Regions from separate parts of the Staphylococcus lutrae genome, predicted to be linked through region 2. Evidence: predicted binding sites of a transcription regulator. Region 2 holds the regulator's gene; each other region holds the start of a gene.
The links. The regulator Rex, encoded in region 2, represses fermentation and respiration genes when NADH is low (regulators of the CRP and FNR family bind a similar motif). The targets are predictions, from matches to a motif close to TTGTGAAATATTTCACAA.
Positions count from the first base shown of each region.

Region 1: the regulator Rex is predicted to act here: its motif matches at 1,728-1,745, upstream of B5P37_RS00760 (citrate synthase).
Region 3: the regulator Rex is predicted to act here: its motif matches at 3,774-3,791, upstream of B5P37_RS04060 (nitrate reductase subunit alpha).

Region 1 covers NZ_CP020773.1:149,962-157,207, forward strand. Annotated here, with positions in the region: gene icd (NADP-dependent isocitrate dehydrogenase) at 1-489, opposite strand, end outside; gene B5P37_RS00760 (citrate synthase) at 535-1,653, opposite strand; gene pyk (pyruvate kinase) at 2,210-3,970, opposite strand; gene pfkA (6-phosphofructokinase) at 3,988-4,956, opposite strand; gene B5P37_RS00775 (acetyl-CoA carboxylase carboxyltransferase subunit alpha) at 5,407-6,351, opposite strand; partial or broken gene accD (acetyl-CoA carboxylase, carboxyltransferase subunit beta) at 6,351-7,210, opposite strand; gene ystJ (NADP-dependent malic enzyme) at 7,245-7,246, opposite strand, start outside.
Region 2 covers NZ_CP020773.1:436,582-443,827, reverse strand. Annotated here, with positions in the region: gene B5P37_RS02230 (ABC-F family ATP-binding cassette domain-containing protein) at 228-2,186, opposite strand; gene B5P37_RS02225 (redox-sensing transcriptional repressor Rex) at 2,339-2,986, shown strand; gene B5P37_RS02220 (sucrose-6-phosphate hydrolase) at 3,566-5,053, shown strand; gene agrA (quorum-sensing response regulator AgrA) at 5,221-5,937, opposite strand; gene agrC (quorum-sensing sensor histidine kinase AgrC) at 5,918-7,243, opposite strand.
Region 3 covers NZ_CP020773.1:804,318-811,563, reverse strand. Annotated here, with positions in the region: gene B5P37_RS04080 (5'-nucleotidase C-terminal domain-containing protein) at 1-251, shown strand, start outside; gene B5P37_RS04075 (IS256 family transposase) at 491-1,729, shown strand; partial or broken gene B5P37_RS04065 (IS1182 family transposase) at 1,792-3,408, opposite strand; gene B5P37_RS04060 (nitrate reductase subunit alpha) at 3,835-7,246, shown strand, end outside.

The DNA of each region.
Region 1 (7,246 bases), 290 kb from region 2:
TTTTTTAACTTCTTCACTGCCTTCTTTAAATTCAATTCCTGCATAAATATCTTCAGTATTTTCACGGAAAATGACCATATCAGTCTCTTCAGGATGCTTAACCGGAGATGGCACACCTTTGAACCAACGTACAGGTCTTAAACAATTGAATAGGTCTAATTCTTGACGTAAGGCCACATTCAATGAGCGAATACCGCCACCAATTGGCGTTGTTAATGGACCTTTGATTGCAATTAAATATTCTTTAATCGTATCCAAAGTTTCTTGAGGCAACCATTCGCCTGTTTGATCGTAGGCTTTTTGTCCTGCTAATACTTCTTTCCAAGCAATTTTTTTGTCACCGTTATAGGCTTTTTCAACTGCCGCATCAATCACACGACTTGCTGCTTTCCAAATATCTGGCCCGATACCATCACCAATAATAAATGGAACTATAGGTTGATTCGGGACTTGTAAGCCACTCTCCGTTTTTACGATCTTTTCACTCATGTTAAATACCTCCGAAATTAAAAATTTGATTATTGATTTCTATAATTAACGTTGCGCAATAGGAACATATTTACGATTCACATCACCAATGTATGTGGCACGCGGACGCATAATTCTGTTGTCTCTCAATTGCTCTAAAATATGCGCAGTCCAACCTGCTGTCCGACTTACAGCGAAAATAGGTGTAAACAGATCATGTTCAATACCCATGCTGTGATACACTGTCGCGCTGTAAAAATCAACATTTGGCAGTAGACCTTTCTCATTTTTCATGACTTCAGCAATTTTAACAGAGACGTCAAACAGTTCACTTTGTCCTGTTTCATTCGTTATTTTTTGACTCATTTCTTTTAAATATTTAGCTCGTGGATCACCATTTTTATATACGCGATGACCAAAGCCCATCACTTTATCTTTATTTTCAAATGCTTTTTTCAAATATGCATCAACATTTTCAACTGAACCAATTTCAGTCAACATGCGCATCACACGTTCATTTGCACCACCATGTAAAGGCCCTTTTAGTGAAGCGACCGCTGCAGTGACACCCGAATACATGTCTGATAACGATGAAACCGCGCATCGCGCAGTAAACGCTGAAGCATTCAATTCATGATCAGCATGAAGAATAAGGGCTTTATTAAAACCTTCAACTTCTACATCTGATGGTTTTTCACCTCTCAGCATATACAAGAAGTTCGCCGCATAACTAAGCGAAGGATCTGGTTTAACAGGTTCTTTTCCTGCTCTCACTCTTGCAAAAGACGTTACAAGTGAAGCGATTTTGGCTTGAATGCGAATCGCACGTTCTTGTAATGCCGCTTCACCATTATCTTCAGCATTTTCATCAAAATGTGCGAGGAAAGAGACTGATGTTCGCAAGGCTGTCATAGGGTGTACTTGATCAGTCGTATACGCCTCAAAATGACTGTACATTTTTGGATTTAAAGTCATATATTTAAAAAGTTTTTCTTTTAATTCAGATAATTCTTGCTCTGTTGGTAAACGGTAATTCCACAATAAAAAGATGATTTCTTCAAATTCTGCATTTTCAGTTAAATCATCAATATCATAACCTGCATAAGTTAATTGGCTATCTATAATTGAACTGATTTTCGTTTCAGCTGCAATGATGCCTTCTAGGCCTCTCACTAATTCTGCCATATGAATTTCCCCTTTACATTGTATTCATTCTTTGTAATGGCTTTCAAATACTATTATAGCCAATATCGTACGTTTTGTGAACATTTTAAGAACCTTCATATGTCAGAATAATCTTATAATATTTAACTAAATCTATTTTAATAAATTTCACAAACACTGTTGTAAAGCGCTTTCTAGAATGTTTAAAAGAAAAATTTTGCGATAATACAGCAGTCATTCGCATTCATTATCATAAATAATAATAAGAACGAATGTTTTTAACATTGATATGAAGGGCTTGTCTTATGATTGTTTCGCAAGGCTATCGATGTACTTTGATTCAACTTAAAATCCGTTTTAACAGCAGTGTTCCGACACTTTTAAATGTACTGGTACAGAAAACGGGCACGCGAAATGACGACATTCATTCCATCCCCCTATGATTGTACAAAAAAGCAGCCGAGATGATTTCGACTGCTTTTTTGATCTATGCACACATTATGGCGTTCATCATTGACTCAATTTAAGTTCAATGTATGAATCGCTTGCTTATCACATGTATCGTTCAACGCTTCTTTTATAAAACGTTGGCGTATCCTTCATAGACTTTACCTTGTGCTGCATCAACAGTAACAAGGATGTCATCTGGAATTGTTTCAATGACATTTTCGACACCGACAACAGTAGGTATTCCTTTTTCTAAACCAATAATGGCACTTGAAGAAGTGAGACCTGCTTCTTCAGTCACCAATGCGACCGCTTGATCTAAATAAGGAATAATCGCTTCGTCTATTGAAGGTGTCACAATCACTGCTTGTTCAAGCTGGCGACCTTTTAATTCTTCCGCATTTTTCACAACAACTGTACGACCAAATGCAGAAGTGCGACCAATACCTTGACCACTTGCTAAATCCTCGCCCACAAGATGTAACTTCATAAGGTTTGTCGTACCAGATTCTCCAGTCGGCACACCTGCAATGATAATGATTAAATCACCATTTTCAACACGTTCACTCTCAATCGTTGTAGCGACTGCGTTGTTAAGTAATTCATCAGTAGAATAATTACCTTGACGAACGACAGGATACACCCCCCATACGAGTGTACATTGACGTGCAGTCGTTTCGCGTGGCGTGACGGCAATAATATCCGATTTTGGACGATATTTTGCAATAGTACGTGCAGTAATACCACTTTCTGTTGCTGCCACAATCGCTTTTACTTTTAAATTCAATGCCGTATGTGCAGCGGATACACCAATCGCATTGACAAGAGAAGTTTCTACAAGCTTAGTCCGATCTGATAATAATTTTTTATAGTCTTGTGCTTGTTCTGCTGCAACTGCAATATCATGCATCGCTTTAACTGCTTCTTCAGGATAAGCGCCGGCAGCGGTCTCTCCTGAGAGCATAACTGCATCCGTACCATCATAAATCGCATTTGCCACATCTGATGCTTCTGCGCGTGTTGCACGTGGATTACGTTGCATTGAATCTAGCATTTGTGTTGCCGTAATGACCGGTTTACCTAATTTGTTACATTTACGGATTAAATCTTTTTGTACGATAGGTACTGCTTCAGGTGGGATTTCTACCCCCATATCTCCCCTTGCAACCATTAATCCATCAGAAACTTCCAAGATTTCATCGATGTTTTCAATACCTTCTTGGTTTTCGATTTTAGGAATGATGCTGATGGTGTTATTGCCTTCTTCTTCTAAAATTTTCCGGATTTCTAACACATCGCTAGCACGTCGAACAAAACTCGCCGCAATGAAGTCCACATCTTGTTGAATACCAAAGCGAATGTCTTCCGCATCTTTTTCTGTAATACCAGGTAAATTAACACGTACGCCCGGTAAGTTGACCCCTTTTTTATTTTTTAATTCTCCAGTATTTAATACATCACAATAGACTTCACCGGCATCATAATCGATGGACGCGACTTTTAATTCGATGAGACCATCGTCTAAAAGAATAAATGAACCGACTTCGATATCATTGATTAACTGATCATAAGTAACTGAGAATTTTTCTGGTGTCCCTTCCACTTCATGCATGCTAATCGTGACGTGTGTCCCTTTTTCTAGCGTAATCACACCATCTTTCATGTTGTGTGTCCGAATTTCAGGCCCTTTCGTATCGAGTAAGATACCGATATTCTTTTCTAACTTTTTCGCTATTTTACGAATTGAACGTATACGTGCCGCATGTTCATCGTGAGAGCCATGAGAAAAGTTTAATCGTGCAACATTCATCCCTGCTTTCATTAACTTTTCTAACATCACTTCTGACTCTGATGCTGGTCCAATCGTACAAACGATTTTAGTTTTTTTCATTGAAAATGCCCCCTAAATTATATGGATAATTCTTTCGTTAAACTCAACATACGTTGATTAATCGGACGTTCCGATGCGCTGAAAATGTCATCAAAACGCGTCGCAGTTAATTGATTGTTTTGAATGCCAACACCTTTTGCTGTTTCACCTTCAAGCAATAACTCCACAGCGTAGCCCCCTAAACGTGATGCCAATACACGATCCATTCCAGTTGGGCTACCACCACGCTGAATGTGTCCGAGTACAGATACTCGAGCGTCAACGTTAATATATTTCGTCAATTCTGATGCACACATATCTCCTGTCATACAACCTTCAGCAACGATAATAATAGAATGTTTTTTACCTCGGTCAATACCGTGTTGGATTTTTTCAGCAATATCTTTGATGTCCGTTTCTGTCTCAGGCAAAATAATTGTTTCAGCACCCACTGCCAACCCTGACCATAGTGCTAAATCACCACAATCACGTCCCATTACCTCAATAATAAAAGTACGTGCATGACTAGAAGCCGTATCACGAATTTTGTCAACGGATTCTATAATCGTATTTAATGCTGTATCGAAACCAATCGTAAAATCTGTCCCATTAATATCATTATCTATTGTACCAGGGATTCCAATCGTTTGAATCTCTTTACACTCTTCACTAATACGTTGTGCACCACGATAACTTCCGTCACCACCGATAACAACGAGACCTTCAATGCCCCGTTTTCTAAGGTTTTTAATGCCTTTTTCACGCACTTCTTTTTCTTTAAACTCTGGGCAACGCGCTGAGTATAAAAATGTTCCGCCACGTTGAATCGTGTCACCAACAGAACCCAACTCTAATTTGTGAATATCATCGTTAATGAGCCCTAAATATCCTTGATAAACACCATAAACCTCAATATTGTGATAAATCGCTTTTCGCACAACCGCTCGAATTGCCGCATTCATCCCTGGAGAATCTCCGCCACTTGTTAAAACTGCAATTTTTTTCATGTAGACATACCCTTTCTTGCATAGTTGTTATGTTAAAAATACCACAATTTCATCATGCATTCCATCAAAAAAAGAGACAAAAGTAAATGAAAACGGTTTATTCTCATATATTCATCAATCCGCCATATTCCAAGTTTTCATAGCACTTTCATACAGCTTATCCTCCTCAAATGTAAATCCCTCTCATTGCGTATCCGGCTATTTTACTCAGGTTTATTACGCATCGTATGTTGTGATTTTTGCACAATTCCCCTTTTGAATCTCCCTTCAATTGTTAAATCCACCCTATCCTTTGTCCTACACACTATCTCATATTTTCAAAGATGCGCCTTTAGTTTAAGACAAATCTAAAAAAGACTTGGTCAAATGTATCAACACTTGAACAAGCCTCGTTTAAAGAAAGGGTAGGTTTTGTGCCCTCCCTGTCAATTTTCAATTTTATTAAATGTGCTATTCTACATATGAACCAATGTTTCGAAACTTTTCAAAACGATCGGCTTTGATATCAGCAGGCGTCATATGTTGAAATGCTTCCAAATGCTTCTCGAATTTTTGCTTAATTCGTTTAGCAAGTCTTTCGACATCATGATGTGCACCGCCCAAAGGTTCTTTAACGACCTCATCGATGACGTTCAATTCTAACAAGTCATATGATGTGATTTTCATTGTTTCAGCAGCGATTTTAGCTAATGCGCTATCTTTCCATAAAATACCCGCTGCCCCTTCAGGCGAAATCACAGAGTATGTACTATTTTCTAACATCAGTAGACGATTGCTCACACCTAAACCGAGCGCACCCCCACTGCCGCCTTCACCAATCACAATAGAGATGATAGGCACCGTTAGTGACGCCATTGATATTAAATTACGGGCGATGGATTCACTCTGCCCACGTTCTTCGGCAGCTTTACCAGGGTAGGCTCCTTTCGTATCGATAAAAGTAAAGATAGGACGGTTGAATTTTTCAGCTTCTTTCATTAGTCTCAATGCTTTACGATAACCTTCCGGATGTGCCATACCAAAATTGCGATAAATATTATCCTTTGTATCTTTCCCCCGCTGTTGACCAATGACTGTGACAGGCTGACCATTAAAATAAGCGAGGCCACCAACAATTGCAGGGTCATCTCTAAAGTTTCGATCTCCATGTAATTCAATGAAGTGATCAAAAATATAAGGAATGTAATCCAAAACAGTCGGTCTTTCTGGCAAGCGCGCAATTTGTACACGATCCCATGGCTTTAGGGATGTATATATTTTTTCTTTTTCAGTTTGCAACGCCGCTTCAAGCATCTCAATTTCATCTGATAAATCCACATCATTTTTAGCTTGGGTTTCTTTAAGTGAATCAATTTTCGTTTGAATATCCTGAATCGGTTTTTCAAAATCAAGCATTATTTTTCCACCTCACGATGCATATCAAATAACGTCGCCAATGTTTGTTTCATTTCACTACGATGTACAACTTTATCCAGTTGACCATGTTCTAATAAAAATTCAGCCGTTTGGAAATCATCGGGTAATTTTTCATTAATGGTTTGTTCTATGACGCGTCGTCCTGCAAAACCAATCAGCGCCTTAGGTTCTGCCAAGTTGATATCACCTACTGATGCAAAACTCGCAGAAACACCGCCCGTTGTCGGATGAGTCATATAAGAAATGAACAACAAACCTGCCTCAGAATGGCGTTCGAGGGAGACGCTTGTTTTGGCCATTTGCATCAATGAAATTATCCCTTCTTGCATCCGTGCCCCCCTGACGCAGTGAACAATACAAACGGTAGACGTTGCTCCGTACAATAATCCACAATCCGGCAAATCTTTTCACCTACAACAGATCCCATACTCCCCATTCTAAAACGTGCATCCATAACACCGACACCGAATTTAATGCCGTTTAATTCAGCCGTACCCGTTACAATTGCTTCATTTAACCCGGTTTTTTCTTGGTCTTTTTCTATCTTTTCTTCATAACTAGGAAAGTTTAATGGATTCGCAGAGGTCATCCCTTTATCGAATTCTTCAAAAGTTCCTTTATCGGCAATTGCCTCTATACGACCGTATGCTGAGAGTTGAATATGATGATCGCAATTAAAACATACATTTAAATTTTCAGTTAATTCTTTTGTATACATGATTTTTTTACAGTTAGGGCATTTCGTCATAATGCCTTCAGGAACTTCATTTTGCTTCGAATCTTGAACCGTAACATACTTTTTCTTTTTCGAATTACGATTAAAAAAGTCTTTAAACATCTCTATTACCTCCACTTAACCATCGGCAATCAAGTT
Region 2 (7,246 bases):
AAGAGGGAACATGCGTACTTATGCACAAGTTGTTAAGAAGGTGTGTATAACTTTGATGATTAATGGTGGATAAAGTGTGGCATCATGTGAATAAATCAATGTTAGAACGGGGATATGCTTGTGGATATCGGGGATAACTTTGTGGATAGTTGATATGACTGTATTTGATATGTGGATGATTTGTATATAGATAGTGCATAATAAAAACACTGTAGTAGAAAATTCTACTACAGTTCTTGTGATTTTTCTTCATATAAAGCCAATTCAGATTGTAAATTTTCCCAATTTGCCATGATTTGTTCTAAAGATTGTTCGATAGTTAGGCGTTCTTCAGCAAGCATTTGTGTTTTTTCATAGTCGTGCATGACTTTTTCATCAGTCATTTCATAATCAATTGCTTCCAAACGTGCTTCGAGCTCAGTGATTTTTTGTTCTTCGCTTTCAATTTGTCGTTCAAGTTTTCGTTTTTCACGCTGTAGTTTTTTTTGATCTTGATATAAGTGTTGCGAAGTGGATTGCTCCGATTTATGCGCTACAGATTCATGCTGCTTTTCATATGCAGCGATGGCTTTTTGTTGTTCTAGTTTTTCTAGATAATATTGATAATCGCCGAGGTACAGTTGGCCGCCATGCGCGTTTAAATCAAAAATACGATTTGCTAATTGATTAATAAAGTAACGGTCATGCGACACAAAAATCAATGTCCCTGCAAAGTTTTTAAGCGCTTGTTCTAACATTTCTTTCGAATCGATGTCAAGATGGTTGGTCGGTTCGTCTAAAATTAAAACATTATTACGCTCAAGCATTAATAAGGCGAGTTGCAAACGTGCCTTTTCACCCCCGGAGAGATCGTTAATGATTTTAAGAACATCATTTTGTGTGAAGAGAAAGCGCCCCAGTACACCGCGAATATCTTTTTCAGGCATTTGTGGATATTGGTTCCAAACATAGTCTAAAAGAGATTGATTGGAGCGAAATTCAGCTTGTTTTTGATCATAGTAACCCACTTTTAGATTTGCGCCTTCGACAATTTGACCGGAAAGAGGGCGCAATCGTTGCGCTAATGTTTTAATCAGTGTGGATTTTCCAATACCGTTAGGACCAATCACACCGATATGATCGCCTTTGTTGATCTCAAAATGAATAGGCGCCGTTATGGCAGCATCATAACCAATGACTAAATCTTGAATGCGCATCACGTCGTTTCCAGTATTGCGGTCGAAATCAAATTGAATGTTCGCACTTCTCGCATCGAGCATAGGTTTTTCGATGCGCACCATTCTTTCTAACATTTTACGGCGACTTTTTGCCATGCCACTGGTCGAGGCACGGGTAATATTTTTCTCTACAAACGTTTCAAGTCGTTTGATTTCCCCTTGTTGACGTTCGTATTCACTGAGTCGTTTTTGATAGTATTGATCGCGTAACGTGATGAATTTAGCATAGTTTCCAACATAGTGCTTCACTTCACCGAGTGAAACATCATATATTTGTGTGACAATTTTATCTAAAAAGAAGCGGTCGTGGGAAATGATGACAATGGCCCCTTTAAAATATTTTAAATAGTCTTCAAGCCATTCGGTCGTTGCCATATCTAAATGGTTGGTCGGTTCATCGAGTAAAAGGATATCAGGCTCACTCAACAACATCTGCGCAAGTGCGAGACGTGTTTTCTGACCACCACTGAAATCTTGTATTGGGCGATGATAATCTGTTGTACTAAATCCGAGTCCATTCAGTACGGTTTTTATTTTGCTCTCATATTGGTAGCCGTCTTGTTGTTCAAATTGATTGGATAATTGCTCATATTTTGCGATATGGGCTTGATACGCATCAGATTCATAGTGATCTGCATGTGCTGCAAGCCAATCCGCTTCGTCTTGCATTCGTTGTCCAATTGTTTTTACTTCCTCAAAAGGGCGCGCCATTTCTTCTAAAACGCTATTTTGTGTGTTAAGTGTCATTTGCTGTGTTAGATAACCTATTTTTAGACCTTTTATTTTAGAAATATGGCCAGAGTCATAGGGTTCAACTTCGGCGATAATTTTCATAAGTGTAGATTTTCCAGCCCCGTTTCGACCAACAATGCCGATACGTTCACCCGTTTTTATTTCAAAATGAACCCCTTCAAAAATTGTTTCACCATCAAACGATTTTGTAATCTGACTTAATTGCATTAAAATCATAGGCACACTCCTTTCATCCTATTTATTGTACAATAAACCCCCATGCTATCAAACTGTTAAAGTTTTCATATGTATTAAATTAAGTTATAATAATGAGCATAAAGTGTGAACACCATCACATGTATTAGAAATGATTATCGGAGGACTTCATTATGGGAAAATCAATGAACAAAATTCCTAGAGCAACTTTAAAACGTCTCCCTTTGTACTATCGATTTGTGAACACTTTAAAAGCGAAAGGCGAAGATCGCGTTAATTCAAAGGCAATTAGTGAAGGCTTAAATATAGATTCAGCAACCATTCGCCGAGATTTTTCTTATTTTGGTGAGTTAGGTAAAAAAGGATACGGCTACAATATTGATAGTTTACTAGATTTTTTCAAATCAGAACTCAGTGATTCAGATGTCATTAAAATTGGTGTTGTTGGCGTTGGGCATTTAGGTACGGCCTTAATTTCATATAACTTCTCAATTCATGATGATATGACAATTACAGAGGCATTTGATATTAGCGAAGAGATTATAGGGACGACAGTAGGAGACGTGACGGTCAAATCAATGGATGAAATTAAAGCAACTGTAGCAGCAGGTGATTTAGAAGTCATAATCATTGCTACACCAGAATCTGCAGCCCAAGCCGTCACAGATCAGTTAGTAGAAGCGGGTATCAAAGGCATTCTTAACTTTACACCAAAACGCGTGAACGCCCCGCAAAATGTTCAAGTCCATCAGATAGATTTAGGGGTTGAATTGCAATCATTACTCTTTTTTATGAAGAACTACGGTACCATAAAGTCATAGTAGTCTATATGACGCTCAATCTCATCGTTTGTCTTCATATTTGAATCATGTAATATTTGAGTGAGATGCTTTTTCATCTTATTAAATACATCGATTTAAAGCGCTAATTTCTATCAAATTGGGTAGGAATTAGCTTTTTCTATTGTCAGTGAGATTGGCAAGACGATTGTTGTGAGATGATGACATGTTGAATAAGTTAGGAAAATGAGTGATGCATATAAGTTGGATAAATCTGCAGAACCCTATTTAAATGAAGTCTGTATGGCAAGTCATATGAAATGAATTTGTTGAGAATTTAAGGGTGAATTTATGATAAAATAGCGAGTGAGACTAAAAGAGGAATCTATACATATGAAGTCAGATGATGACGAAGCAAGACATGAAATCAAAAGCGTAATGATCATTTTGAGCCATGTTAAGTGATACATCAGTGATCAAATGACACATGCCGTTGAAATCGATATGAGGCCATGCGTGTGGTTTGATAACGAATGTGATATGTAAGCGGCTTGATGTTGACGCTACTTTTGAAAGTCATTAATGATGTATAGGATGGCCAATACATTAAGGAGGTACAATATGGAGCAATGGAGTAGAGAAAAGCGTTATCGTAAATATGAAGCAGCAAGTGAACAAGAAATACAAATATTAACAGACAAAGTCAATGCATCTCCATTTCGACAAACTTTTCATATTCAGCCACCAACAGGATTATTAAATCATCCCAATGGGCTTATTTTTTTTAACAATCACTATTATATTGCACATCAATGGTTTCCTTTAGGTGCGGTACATGGGTTGAAATATTGGCGATTATTGAAAGGTCAAAATCTCGTGCAACTTGAAGACCAAGGTATCGGATTGCGTCCAGACAATGAATATGATAGCCATGGTGTCAACAGTGGATCGGCATTTGTATTTAATGAAACATGCTATTACATGTATACAGCAATGCATCGTGATTCAGAGTGGCACGGTTATAGGAGTCAAATTGTGGCACGCGTAAATGAGGATGGGTCCGTTCAGAAAATATTACCTCCTGCCATTCCAACACCGCCTTCAGGTTATACACAGCAATTTCGAGATCCTAAAGTATTTGAAAAAGATGGCAAATTATATGCGATGATAGGGGCACAGCGTCATAATCAAACCGGTTGTATCGTATTATACGAGGCTGTTCAACCAGAAGGGCCTTGGCAATTTAAAGGTGAAATTAAAACAAACTTAGATCATTTTGGAGTAGTATGGGCATGTCCCGATTATTTTCAAATACATGGGAAAGATGTTCTCTTATTTTGCCCGAGAGGCGTCACATCAAAAGATGACAGATATCAAAATCAATATCTAAGTGGTTATATCATTGGACATTTAAACTTTGAAACATTAGTGTTTGAGCATGGTCCATTCATTGAATTGGATCAAGGGTTTGATTTTTATGCACCACAAACGATGTGTGATGAAGTGGGACGTCGTGTGATGATGGCGTGGATGGGACTTCCCAATACGAATTATCCTACCGATGATGAGGGATGGGCACATTGTTTAACCTTACCTAGAATCTTAACGATTGAGCATGATCGGCTAAAACAAAAACCACATATGGATTTGAGAAAATTACGTCAAAATGAGGAAGTCGCACTTGGCTATGCAAACAAATTTGTTAAGCAATTACACCCGTATGAAGGGGTACAATACGAACTTGTTGTTGACATTCTTGAAAATGAAGCGTCAGCGTTTGAATTACAATTGCGAGCATCGCGAGAAGAAGCAACGATTATTCGATATGAAACAGGAACGCGAATGCTGTCGCTTGAGCGTTTTGATAGTGGGGCGTTACCTTATCCCGTTGAAGGGACAATGAGGAAAGCACAATTGAACACTGAGCTCACGCGATTACGTATTTTTGTAGACACATCAAGCATTGAGATATTTTGTAACGATGGAGAAAGTGTGTTGTCCGCTAGAATTTTCCCACAGGTCAGCTCAAATAAAATTAAAGTTGTGACGGACTCTGGTCAAATTTATTTAAAAATGACGAAATATGATTTGATACCTGTGAATGAGTAATGAGACGTTAATCACTATCTAGAAAGAGCCTAAAAATGGAATAGGGATGAACGAATGATGTATGATTTGTGTCCCAAGTCAAATACACCCCAAAAGATGGTTTGAATCCAACTTTTGGGGTGTATAACGTGTGCTTGATTTTTAAAGAAATAGGATGAACAGTCAGCTTAAATTTTTTTGATATTTCTTACAGAGACGTAGCAAAACTCATCATTTTTAAAATAGACGATACGTTCTTTTGAGTCTATGCTACTAATATTTCTTCTGTTTAAAACAAAACTGTTGTGACATCTAAAGAAACGATCATCTAACTGTGCAAGCTCTTTAAGATTGCCATAAAACTCGATTTGTCGATTATCCAAATGAGCAATTAAGCGATGAGATTTAGGTGAGGATTCGAAAAACATGACGTCATCATAGCTCACGTAAACAGAGCTGCTCCCACGTTTTAATTCTAACGTCTCAACAGTATGATCTTTAGTCAACAAATCAAGCCGTTTTAAAGCCGTTTCTAGACAGTCAATAATCCGTGTTCTCAGTTCATCTGGATCATCTTTAAAAATAAAATCCATTGCAGCCACTTTGTAAACAAAAGTGAGATAAGTGAGTTCACTATGACTCGTGACAAAGATGATATTTCCAATTGGGTCGTGCTTGCGAATCTCACTACCGAGTTTAATCCCGTTGATGTCTGACTCTAATTGAATATCTAAAAAATAACAACCCACATCAGTCATATTTTTAGACGTTTCCAAAATGGCATACGGATCATCCGTGACGATTTCAATTTCCATAGGTTTTTCTTCAATCATGATGTAATTTTCAATGATAGAGACCATACGCTCACGCTGTTTTGGATCATCTTCACAAATCAAAATTTTCATTATTCACACTCCCTTGTTCCTCATCGTTCATAATTTCCAATTTTTGCACAAAATAATGATTTTCAATCGTCGTATCAAGGAATGCATTTTCAGTTTGATCAATAATTTCTTTCAAAGTGGTTAAACCAATACCCCGATTTTTCCCTTTAGTCGAAAATCCGTCTTGCATTAACGTATGGAGTTTGGGCATGTCTTTCGGTGCTTTGTTCATGATCACAATCAACACGGACGTGTCCGTTTTGATAAATGCGATTTGTATCATTGGATTGTCAATCGCATAAGAAGCTTCAATTGCGTTGTCTAAAATAATACCTAATGCCCGGCTTAAATTAATAGATTCCATATGGATTTCAGTAATTTCATCTGCGACTTCCACACTGATTTCAATATTTTTTTCTTGAGCTTGTAAAATTTTAGTCGTGATTAAACCTTTAATTTCTCGAACTTTTAAGTTTTCAACGCCATTGAGTTTAACCGAGTGTGATTCAAAGTCACTTTTAAGCGGACTAATATGTTCATGATAGTATTTTTTCAATCCTGGTAAGTCATCTTCGCGTAAGTACTCAGACATGGTCAACAGGATGTTAATATAATCATGACGGAATTTCCGCATTTTATTGTTAATCTTCTCTATTTGTAATGTATATTTGTAATAATCTTCTAATTCTTGTTTTTTTCGTCGATAATTCATTTCACGTTCAATCGTTAAAGTGGTTACAATAATCAACAATGCAAAGATTAAAAAGGAAATAAAATAAATAACACCTAAAGTTTTAAACTCATTCATGGTGTCGACGGACTTAGGCATTAAATAGAAAAAGACGTAGACACCCACAGCTAAGGCTAAAATTAAAAGTGTTAAATATAAACGATTTAAATGTAACCATGAGAGTTTGAATTTATTCAGGACGAATACAAGGATAAATGCTAAGAAATAGCAACAAAGCGCAAAGAATAACGTATACAAAACGATAGAGACATAATCATTCACATGAAGATTGATTAAGTATGTATAAACAATCACACCAAAAAAACTACTTATGGTCAAAATAAGTACTGTAATCAATACTGAAATAATCCCAAGCGCCTTCGCACGTTTGTAGTAAAAAACAAAAAAGGCTAGGATGAAATAAAAAAGACTATAGCGTTCAAAAATAAAATATAGAACAAGTCCAGGGATTACAATCCCGACAAGTATCAGGAAGTAATCCCTAGAAGTATATTTGTATTTCTGAATCATGCCTGTAATTGAGGCGAATAGAAAAGTTTGAAACAACACAGTTAATGTAGATAAAACAATTTCCAATTT
Region 3 (7,246 bases), 370 kb from region 2:
TGAAGCAAGCAACGATGGCTGCTACACGATATCCATCAACGTTGCAGACAGCAATGAAGCCGAATGATATAACGGTCAGTACAGCAACAGCCATGTTGGCATCACATGAACAGCATGTCATGATGCAAGACATACAACAACTTCCCAACACGGGTGCTGAAGAAAAAGCACCAATGGCAGGTGGCTTGCTGATGATAGGTGCAGGGCTCATCATTATGCGTCGTCAAAAGCGCCGAACATCATTTAAGTGAATACCATGAAAGGGGCTGGGACACAGACATTCAGTTCCAGGGAATGTAAAATAAACTGTGTAAGTAGAGTGCGTACGGCTCTGCTTCGCAGTTTATTTTTTTATTTTCCTAGCGCGCTAACGCTTGCTAGATCCATAAAAAGTGTTGGTTAAAAAACAAACCAATCACTTTTTACGGATTCTAAGCATAACTCTATGCATAGTGTTAAAATACACTTAAGATACTATGGAGGTAACATGATGGCTCGTAAAAAACGTAATCCTAAATCTGTTGAATTAGCTAATAGAATTATTTCTGAGTATGCTCCCGAAACTGTTGAAGATATGGAAGAGGCGTTAAAGGATATTTTCGGACCCATGTTTGAAGCTATGTTACAAGGTGAAATGAATAATCATCTAGGTTATTCTTCGAATGATAAATCTGACAAATTTACAGAAAATAGACGTAATGGCTATGGAAATAAGACATTAAAAACTTCTAAAGGAGAAGTTGAAATTAATGTACCCAGAGATAGAGATGCTTCATTTGATCCAAAATTAATCAAGAAGCGCCAACGAGATGTTTCGGAAATTGAAGATAAAGTAATTTCTATGTATGCCAAAGGCATGTCTCAACGTGATATTTCATCAACTATAGAAGACATTTATGGATTTTCCGTATCACATGAAATGATTTCTGATATTACAGATGCCGTTATACCTGAGATGGAAGAATGGCAAAGTAGACCTTTAGAAAAGTGTTATACTTTCGTTTTTGTAGACTGTCTGTACACAAAGATTAGAAATGATTATGAAATAAAGGAATACGCAGTTTACACAATACTAGGTTATACAATTGATGGCCGAAAACAAATTCTAGGTTTATGGTTAAATGAAACTGAAAGTAAGCATAAATGGATGCAAATCTTTGATGAAATCAAAGCTAGAGGTGTAGAAGATATTTTCTTTTTATCAATGGATGGTGTATCAGGTTTAGAAGCTGGTGTTAAAGCTATCTTCCCACAAACTATCGTTCAAAGATGTATCGTACACCTAGTCAGAAATTCAATTAAATATGTACCTAGTAAAGATTATAAAGCTTTTACTGCTTCCCTTAAAAAAGTTTATGGAGCAACTTCCTTAAAAGCATGTCATACCGCCTTTGAAGCATTTAAACAACAATGGTCTCAATACCCTGGAGCCGTTGATGTGTGGATCCGAAATTTCGCACATGTAGAACAATTATTCGATTACGGAAGTAATATTAGAAAAATTATGTACACTACAAACGCTGTAGAAAGTATTCATTCTAGTTACCGCAAGGTAACAAAAAAAGGCGCATTCCCTAATGAGCATGCACTCCTAAAACTTCTGTTTATTCGAACTAAAGAACTTGAAAAGAAATGGTCAACTGGCTTCATTCCAAACTGGTCTATGGTTATGAATCAGCTCCTTTTACATGATCAAATTAAGAATAGAGTTATAAAGTATCTTGAATAACTTACACACTTAATTTGACAAACCCCAGTTCCATTAAGAAAAAGCCGTCAAAAATTCATTTTTTAGAATTTGACGGCTTTTTTCTTAATTAGCGAACGAAAACTAGCACTAATTTTGGCCAGTTTTCGTATATTTACTGCCATGAGTGCGATGCCAAGTTCACATTCAACTTTTGATTGAGTGCGAACCGATAATCTTTGGAAACCCAAATTAGCCTTCAGATTTCCAAAAGTTGATTCAACATCTATCTTTCTCTTTTGATAAATGTGTTTTTTCTTTGGATCTGAAAGCTGCTTATTTGTGAAAGCTTTAAAATAGTCCCAAGTTAGATTTTTAAATAAGCTTTTATTTGTGTTGGGGTGAGTACTTTGTTTCATACATTGACTTCGTAATGGACAGCCCACACACTCTTCACATGCATATCATTTAAAATCTCTTTGAATACCGTATCCGTCTCTTCTCTTTCTGTAACTTCGAAAATGTAATGTCTTCTTATTCGGACATATGTAATAATCTTCTATCTCGTTGTATTCCCAGTTAGCAGTAATAAATGGATTGTTTTTATATTTACGCTGCTTCTCTTTGAGATACATACTATAAGTGATCAAAGGTGTTTTCTCAAATTTATCTAGTATCATGGTATAGTTGTATTCACTTCCGTAACCTGCATCTGCCACGATATACTCCGGAATGTCACCATATAATTCTTTCATTTCATTCAAAAACGGCTCCAGTGTTCTCGTATCTCCTGGTTTATTATACACGCCGTAGGCTAGTATAAATTGATTATTTGTTGCTATTTGTAAGTTATAACCTGGTTTTAATTGTCCATTTTTCATGTGGTCATCTTTCATTCTCATAAATGTCGCATCATGATCAGTCTTAGAATAACTTTTTCTGTCGCCATAAATTTCCATTTGTTTGTCATATTTTAATTTACGGTCTTTAAAATCTTGGACGGCTTTCTTACTTTGTCTCACCTTACTTCTTTCTTTTCTAAGGCTTTTTCTTGTTTTTACATCTTGAGTCGTTTCAATTTCAGACGTGAGCGCATCATCTTTAAAACCTAAATGCGTCTCTATTTGATTCAGTTCTTCACTTGTTAATTCATGCCCAGATTCACGCTTGATTTCAGGAATAATCTCTTCAGAAACGAGTTGCTCATATAATGCCGTAGATTTTTCAATGACAGACTGACTAAAACGCTTCGTATTAGCTAGCCATTGGAATGTGTACTTATTCGCATTTGCTTCTATTTTTGTGCCATCAATATAAATGACATCCTCTGTAATGAGTTTATCTTCTAATAATTGTGCTCTTAAACCGACAAATAAAATATGTAGAAATTTCATCATATGGGGGTTCACTCTAAAGCGATTGATTGTTCTATAAGTTGGCGTTTGGCCTTGCGCAAGCCACATCATTCGGCAACTATCTTTTAAAAGGTGTTCGATTCTTCGGCCTGAAAAAACAGAATGAGTATAACCATACAGTATGATTTTTAACATCATTTTGGGGTGGTATGATGAAGGACCTCTTTGGCTATAATATGGATTAAAAGCTTCTTGGGGAATAGATTCTACCAGCTTGTTGATAATGAATACGATATCATTTTCTGGAAAAGACATCTCAGTTTCTATTGGAAGTGTAAGTTGAAACATGTTATAATTTTTGTACATATAAAGCACCCCTGTCTATTATTTTTGTGGTTATTAATAATTATACGGGAAGTGCTTTATTTTTTTAAGTCATATCTAAAAAGAGCTCTGATTAAATGTTTTTTGACATCTAATCAGAGCTTTTTTAACAAACTAGGGGGGATTATGTCCCACCCCCTTTTTCGTGATGATACATAATATCGATGTAAAGTAATGAAACGAGATGACCGTTTTCGCCATGTTTATAAAAGTTGTATCCCTTTCCTTTTTCGTCATCGTGTGTATGCCTCAATCCACTTGATACGACATATGCGATGACGATGAATAGGCGTCACGCACTTAGGGATTCCTATGTATGATTTAGGTATTTCCCTAATATCAACATCATGTGAATAAATGTACAATCAAAGTAAGTAGGTGTGCCAATGTGTGAGAAGGAGGAGAATTATGGCTAAATTTGGAATGCAATTTTTTAAACCGACTGAAAAGTTTAATGGGAATTGGTCAGTATTAGAACATAAAAGCCGTGAATGGGAGAAAATGTATCGAGAACGGTGGAGCCACGATAAAGTTGTACGAACAACACATGGTGTAAACTGTACCGGATCTTGTTCTTGGAAAGTATTTGTAAAAAATGGTGTCATCACATGGGAAAATCAACAAATTGATTATCCAAGTTGTGGACCGGATATGCCGGAATTTGAACCACGTGGCTGCCCTCGTGGCGCGTCATTTTCTTGGTATGAATACAGTCCGTTACGTATTAAATATCCATATGTAAGAGGCAAACTTTGGGATTTGTGGACAGCAGCGTTAGAGGAATATCAAGATCCAATCAAAGCATGGGCGTCCATTGTAGAAGATGAAGAAAAAGCAAAAATATACAAATCAGCACGTGGTAAAGGCGGACATGTACGAACGAATTGGAAAGATGTTTCACAACTCATCGCTGCACAATTGATTTATACGATTAAAAAAGATGGTCCAGACCGCATTGCTGGGTTTACACCTATTCCAGCAATGTCGATGATTAGTTACGCTGCAGGCGCACGTTTTATCTCGTTACTCGGTGGTGAAATGTTAAGCTTTTATGATTGGTATGCCGATTTACCACCAGCTTCTCCACAGATTTGGGGAGAGCAGACAGACGTGCCAGAATCTAGCGATTGGTACAATGCCGCTTACATTATGATGTGGGGTTCAAACGTGCCTTTAACGAGAACACCAGATGCGCATTTCATGACTGAAGTCCGTTATAAAGGGACAAAGGTCGTATCCATTGCCCCAGATTATGCTGAAAATGTCAAGTTTGCTGACAATTGGTTAGCACCGAATCCTGGAACCGATGCGGCTGTTGCGCAAGCGATGACACATGTCATTTTACAAAAGTATTATCAAGACGAACCTTCTGAAATGTTTATCAACTATGCGAAACAATATTCGGATATGCCGTTTGTATTGTGTCTCGACCAAGATGAGAATGGTTACAAAGCTGGCCGTTTCTTACGCGCGAGTGATTTGGGACAAGCTTCTGAAAATAGTGAATGGAAACCTATGATTATTGATCGACGCACAGACACGTTACAAGTACCGAATGGCACAATGGGTCAACGCTGGGAAGAAGGAAAGCAATGGAATCTCAAATTAGAAAATGAATCAGGAGAAGTCATTGATCCAGCGATGTCTGTGATTGACGGTGACTATGAACTGGTGACCATGCAATTTCCATATTTTGATAACGCAGGCAATGGCGTATTTAAACGCGTTATCCCAGCACGTCGCGTTGCACTCGCAAATGGTGAGACGACTTATGTGGCAACAGTGTTTGACCTCATGATGAGTCAATATGGCGTGAAACGTTTTAATCATGAAACAGAAGCCCAAAGTTTTGACGATGCGACATCATTCTATACACCGGCATGGCAAGAAAAAATCACAGGGGTTAAAGCTTCTGTGGTCACACAGGTGGCACAAGAATTTGCACAAAATGCCATCGATACGGGTGGGCGTTCTATGATTATTATGGGCGCGGGTATCAATCATTGGTTCAACTCAGATACGATTTACCGTTCAATTCTTAACCTGGTGATTTTATGCGGTTGTCAAGGCGTCAATGGTGGCGGTTGGGCACACTATGTGGGTCAAGAGAAATGCCGCCCTATTGAAGGTTGGAGTACGATTGCTTTTGCGAAAGATTGGCAAGGACCGCCTCGCCTACAAAATGGCACGAGCTGGTTCTATTTTGCAACAGACCAATGGAAATATGAAGAATCAGGTGTGGATCGTTTAGCTTCACCGTTAGCTGAGAATATTAAGTTACAACATCCGGCTGATTATAACGTATTGGCTGCACGAAATGGCTGGTTACCTTCTTATCCGCAATTTGATCGAAACAGTTTACTGTGGGGAGAAGAAGCGAAAGATGCAGGAGAATTTACGAATGAAGCGATTTTAAAACGTGCCATCGATGATGTGAAATCGAGACGCACACGCTTTGCAGTAGAAAATCCAGGATTGCGAAAAAATCATCCGAAATCATTATTTGTATGGCGATCTAATTTGATTTCAAGTTCAGCTAAGGGTCAAGAATACTTCATGAAACATTTACTGGGAACTAAATCTGCGTTAATGGCCGAACCCAATGAAACTGATAAACCATCTGAAATTGAGTGGAGTGAAGAAACGGTCGGTAAATTAGACTTACTGGTTTCATTAGATTTCCGTATGACTGCGACACCACTCTATTCAGATATCGTCCTACCGGCTGCGACTTGGTATGAAAAGCATGATATTTCTTCGACAGATATGCATCCATTTATTCACCCATTTAATCCAGCGATTGACCCATTATGGGAATCACGTTCGGATTGGGATATTTTCAAAACATTGAGCCGTACGTTTTCTGAAATGGCCAGTGTTCATTTGACAGGCACATATAAAGACGTTGTGACGGCACCACTGGCACATGACTCAAAACAAGAAATTTCGATTGCTTATGGACAAGTGAAGGATTGGACGAAAGGAGAAATCGAAGCAATACCGGGTCAAACTATGCCGGCATTTGCAGTGGTTGACCGGACGTATACAGACATCTATGACAAATTCATTTCGGTGGGTCCATTACTAGAAAATGGAAAAGTTGGTGCACATGGGGTTAATTTCTCTGTTAAAGCACAATACGATGAACTGCGTAGTATGGTAGGAACATGGGAAGATGACACTGTTAAAAATAATAAACCACGAATCGATACGGCACGAAAAGTGGCTGATGTGATTTTAAATGTGTCTTCTGCAACGAATGGTCGAGTATCACAAAAGTCTTACGAAGATTTAGAAGCGCAAACGGGGATGCCACTCAAAGATATTTCGGCTGAACGGGCGTCTGAAAAAATTTCGTTTTTAAATATTACATCTCAGCCGCGTGAAGTCATTCCGACAGCCGTATTTCCAGGTTCGAACAAACAAGGAAGACGGTATTCACCATTTACAACGAACATTGAACGTCTCGTACCGTTCAGAACATTAACTGGGCGTCAAAGTTTTTACATTGACCATGAAGTGTTCCAACAGTTCGGCGAAGCCCTTCCTGTGTATAAGCCGACACTCCCACCTATGGTCTTTGGCACACAAGATAAACCTGTTAAAGGGGGCGTCGATACATTGGTATTGCGTTATTTGACGCCACATGGAAAATGGAATATCCATTCGATGTATCAAGATAATCAACATATGTTGACGCTATTCCGTGGTGGACCGACAGTTTGGATTTCAAATGAAGATGCTGCAGCACATGACATTAAAGATAATGATTGGTTAGAAGTGTATAACCGTAACGGTGTCGTTACTGCACGTGCAGTCG